One region of the Bacillus sp. Marseille-Q1617 genome, then DNA from elsewhere that is predicted to be linked to it. Evidence: riboswitches for the same ligand, from Rfam matches in the RefSeq annotation. Region 1 holds a riboswitch; the other holds the start of a gene.

The links. A riboswitch is a leader RNA that binds a small molecule or an ion and turns the genes downstream of it on or off. The one in region 1 is predicted to bind FMN.
Region 2: it holds a riboswitch for FMN, as region 1 does, so the genes downstream of both, ribD (bifunctional diaminohydroxyphosphoribosylaminopyrimidine deaminase/5-amino-6-(5-phosphoribosylamino)uracil reductase RibD) here and HWX64_RS19460 (ECF transporter S component) in region 1, are expected to answer to the same signal.

What each region holds. Positions count from the first base shown of each region.
Region 1 covers NZ_CAHJXM010000003.1:441,397-443,857, forward strand. Annotated here, with positions in the region: gene HWX64_RS19450 (hypothetical protein) at 1-228, shown strand, start outside; gene HWX64_RS19455 (M23 family metallopeptidase) at 451-1,221, shown strand; FMN riboswitch at 1,297-1,433, shown strand; gene HWX64_RS19460 (ECF transporter S component) at 1,589-2,158, shown strand; gene HWX64_RS19465 (ferredoxin) at 2,272-2,461, opposite strand, start outside.
Region 2 covers NZ_CAHJXM010000003.1:616,156-618,616, forward strand. Annotated here, with positions in the region: gene HWX64_RS20425 (four-helix bundle copper-binding protein) at 54-272, shown strand; FMN riboswitch at 477-621, shown strand; gene ribD (bifunctional diaminohydroxyphosphoribosylaminopyrimidine deaminase/5-amino-6-(5-phosphoribosylamino)uracil reductase RibD) at 768-1,874, shown strand; gene ribE (riboflavin synthase) at 1,879-2,461, shown strand, end outside.

The DNA.
Region 1 (2,461 bases):
GAATCTGAAAAAATGGTTTTCGTCAAGTTCAATGAGAAAGTAAATTTAGACGCTATGGAGTTCCAATCTGCTCAGGAATTCATTGAGGGGATACTGCTCACAGCCAAGAGTTCCGGCTATGAAAAAGTTCAGTTCCAAAATATTGAACAGGAAGAGTGGAATGGTTTTACCTTCACTGAGCCGCTGGAGACACCTTTAAGCCCCAACAAAAAAAGTTTGGATGAATAGATCATAGACGACTGAAATGGAATGTGAAAATTCTATTTCGGTCATTTTTTTTAGTTGATGGACTTTTCTTGGTATATTTATCTCCATCCTACGTAAACTACCAGAAGGGAATTTTTCACATTTCATATTTTTGGAAGGTTTTACATACAGTTTTAAGTGTAGTCTTTTGGCTTTAGTAATGGCCTTTATACGAAGTACTGGGGTACCTTAAGGAGGACAAGCATGCTGTTGGATTATGTAAGAAGGTTTTTGATTGTTATTTTATTGGCTATATGTGTGAGTATCATGTTCCTTACCGGTAAGGAAGTGAAAGCCATGGCCAGCGAACCAGAAGGAAGATGGATTTTTCCAGTCAAAGGGGTAATAACAGATCTCTATGGAACGCGCTCAGGCCATCATAAAGGAATGGACATCGCGGGGGAAGTGGGCTCACCTGTATTCGCAGCTGAAGGAGGAATAGTGAGCAAATCGTATTATTCGGAAAGCTATGGCCATGTAGTATTTATCTCACATGAGAACGGATATGAAACGGTGTATGCACATCTCAATGATAGGGGGGTGTCTGAAAATCAGCGGGTGGGGCAAGGTGACCGGATCGGAAGTATGGGGAATACTGGAAGATCAACGGGCGCTCATTTGCATTTTGAAGTACATAAAGGGGAATGGACCATGGATAAACAAAATGCAATTGACCCTTTTGAACTTTATGGGCAAGGGGAAATCGGACAGTTGGTGTTTGCCAAAGAACATGATCCTTATCAAACGTTTGAAGCATCGGTAAATATAAAAAAGGCTCCTGAACAAGTCGTTGACCAAAAGAGGAAGATTGTAACGGAACCGCATCTCATACATACTGTAAAAAAGAATGAAACTTTATGGGGGATTTCAAAGTACTATGGGTTGACTGTGGAAGACCTGCTGGAACTGAACAATCTTGAAATGAAGGATATCATCTACCCTGAGCAAAGGCTGAGAGTACAGACGCGAAGTTGATTACTTCGAATTCGAAATGTTTTCCTTTCAAATTGATCATTTCTTATGTATAATGATAATGTATAAAAAAATAAGATTCGTCTTCGGGGCAGGGTGAAATTCCCTACCGGCGGTAATGAAACACTGATTGTTTCTAAGCCCGCGAGCCTTTAGGGGCAGGATTTGGTGAGATTCCAAAGCCGACAGTACAGTCTGGATGGGAGAAGATGAAGGTTTTAGCCAAAACGTTTAGAAAATGGGAAGCTGAACGTTTATTTGGGTACGACTTTTCAGAACTCCGGGATGTTAGTTAATCTGGGAGTTTTTTAGTGGTGCACAGGCTGAACGATCTTCTATGTGAGATGAATCTCCAAAGGGAGAGAATGCAATGAAAAAAATGACGACACGTACGTTTGTAACAATAGGTATGTTAAGTGCCATTTCGTATGTATTAATGCTTTTTAACTTCCCAATACCACCATTCCCTAAATTTCTGATGGTTGATTTCAGTGATGTACCAGCACTGATTGCCACCATTACTTTAGGACCGCTTGCCGGCATACTTGTTGAACTGTTTAAGAATATCATCGACTATGTCATGACAGGCAGCGATACGGGTGTTCCAATCGGACACTTTGCAAACTTTGCAGCAGGAGTATTCCTGATCTTGCCGACTTACTACGTTTATTCCCGCTTTCAATCCAAGAAGGGGTTAATTGCAGGCTTGGTTACAGGAACGGTCGTAATGAGCATAGCGCTGGGGATACTGAATTATTTCGTCCTGCTTCCTGCTTACAAGTATTTCATGAATTTTGAACTGCCTGCAGGAATCATCCTTACGGGAATCGTGCCTTTTAACATTCTAAAGGGTGCGCTGGTTACCATTGTCTTCTTATTATTGTTTATTCGTCTTCAAGGCTGGCTCACGAAACAGGTTACTGTAAACAGGGCAGCTTGATGATCATATGATAAAGATAAAGCTCTGTCAGCTTTTGCTGACAGAGCTTTTAATATGCAAATGATTCGCATTAGAAAAGGCGACCGTCATCGATCGCCTTTTAAGTATGATGACTATTCAAATTTAAGTGCGTCACCATCAAATGGTTCGTCTGCAACTTTAATCGAGTCTGTCGGACAACCTTCGAATGCATCGATCATGTCATCTTCAAGCACATCAGGCACTTCGACAGTACCCTGGTTATCATCAAGGGTCACAAATGCGATCCCTTCATCATCATAGTCATAAATATCCGGAGCTGCA
Region 2 (2,461 bases), 170 kb from region 1:
TGGAGGCATGCAATATCTGCTACCATGCTTCCTTAAAAGAGGAGCAGCGTATGATGCAGTGCATCGAGCTTGACCGGGAATGTGCGGATATTTGTTCCTATGCGATAAATGCCATTCAGAAAAGCAGCAAGTTTGTGCCCGGGATCCTTTCCCTGTGTGCTGACATATGCGATGCATGTGGAAAAGAGTGTAATTCACACGATCATAGGCATTGCAAGGATTGTGCAGAGGCATGCTTTCGATGCGCGGATGAATGCAGAAAGGTTATATGAAGGAGGGGAATGCTTCTGGAAGGAGGCATTCTCTTTTCTATTTGAAAAGTTTGCTGTTGAATTTAGATACGGAACCAAAGAATCTCTTGATTAAAAGCGTCCTTTAGTGGAGTGGTTTGGTCCAAATGATTTGAATTTTAAATGAAAGAGTATTTTGCGTGAACTCTTGACTAAAACTATGATAGAATAATAATAATCGAATAAGGTTTCCTTCGGGGCAGGGTGGAATTCCCTACCGGCGGTGATGAGCAGCAAGCTCTCAGTCCGTGACCCGTTTGATTAAGGTCAGACGGTGGATTTGGTGAAACTCCAAAGCCGACAGTGAAAGTCTGGATGGGAGAAGGAACGGCAGTATTTTATGATCAATGGCTAAAAGACTCTTAATTATAATGAGTTTTCTGAAAATGTTCATTTGATACGTTTATTTGTCATGCCAATCTCCCCAAGTTAATTTACTTGGGGTTTTATTTTTGATAAAGAGAGGAGGGCGAAGCGTTGAAACACTCAGATTATATGGAACTGGCACTGAATATGGCCAAGGCCACACAGGGTCAAACATCCCCAAACCCGGCAGTAGGTGCTGTGGTTGTAAGGGATGGAGCAGTAGTAGGTCTGGGCGCTCATTTAAATGCTGGAGAAGGACATGCAGAAGTTCATGCAATCAGAGCAGCAGGCGAGAAAGCGGAGGGTGCAGATATCTATGTCACTCTTGAACCCTGTTCACACTATGGAAAGACACCACCCTGTTCACAACTCATTATCTCAAGTGGGATAAAGAGGGTATTCATTGCAAGTACAGATCCCAATCCACTGGTATCCGGTAAAGGGATAGAACAACTGCGTGACGCAGGAATACAAGTACATGTAGGTGAGTGTCAATCTGAAGCGCTGGAACTCAATAAACATTTCTTTCATTTCATAAAGCATAAGACACCGTATGTAACATTGAAAACAGCCATTACTTTAGACGGTAAAACGGCAGCTCCTTCAGGAGACAGTAAATGGATCACTTCTGAAAAATCAAGACTCGATGTCCACTATGATCGTCACCGGCATGACGCGATATTAGTTGGAGTCAACACCATTATCCGCGACAACCCGCACCTTACCACCCGTTTGCCCCAAGGTGGAAAAAACCCCATTCGAATTATTTTAGATAATCATTTAAGAACACCATTAACATCCAATGTTGTAAAAGATCATGAAAGTAAAACCATCATTATCACAAATGAGTCCGTTAAGGAAGAGGATAAAATTCCATATCTAGAAGCAGGCTGTGACCTTATTTCAATTCCCTTGGACAGAATTGATCTTCACCATTTATTAAGAGAGCTTGGAAGCAGATCCATTCAGTCACTGTATGTCGAGGGGGGATCAGCTGTACACGGTTCCTTTCTGAAAGAAAGAGCTTTCCAGGAACTCATCATGTATATGGCTCCAAAGCTCATAGGCGGCAGTGGTGCTTTTACAAGCTTTGGCAAAACCGGAGCTTCTGCCATTTCAGAAGGTCTGGAAATGAAAATTATCTCCGTCGATTCCGTTGGGGAAGATATCAAAATTACAGCAGTCCCTAAAGACTACTCCGAGATGAAAGAAGGTTGATGATTTGTTTACCGGTATAATAGAGGAAATAGGAAAAATCAACAAAATCAAAAAGTCAGCATCATCGATGATCCTCACCATTACTGCTAAAAAGGTTCTCAAAGATGTCCATATCGGAGACAGCATCAGTGTGAACGGTGTATGCCTGACGGTTACTTCCTTTACAGAAAGCCGTTTTCAAGTGGATGTCATGCCTGAAACATTCGAAGCTACAACCCTTAGATCCTTATCGGCCGGTTCCCATGTAAACCTGGAAAGGGCTATGGCTGCAGGCGGCCGTTTTGGTGGCCACTTTGTTAACGGTCATGTAGATGGAATCGGGACGATTAAGAGGCTCGAACAAGTCGAAAATGCTGTTTATGTTGAAATCTCAATTCCTAAAGAACTTTCACCTTTCTTTATTATGAAGGGTTCAGTAGCGATTGATGGCACCTCGTTGACAGTATTTGGACTAAGTGATGACTCCATCACCGTTTCACTCATTCCGCAAACAAGGGGAGATACGATTCTCGGCCATAAGAAGACTGGAGACATGGTCAATCTGGAATGTGATGTCATGGCTAAGTATTTCCATCGATTTTACGAAC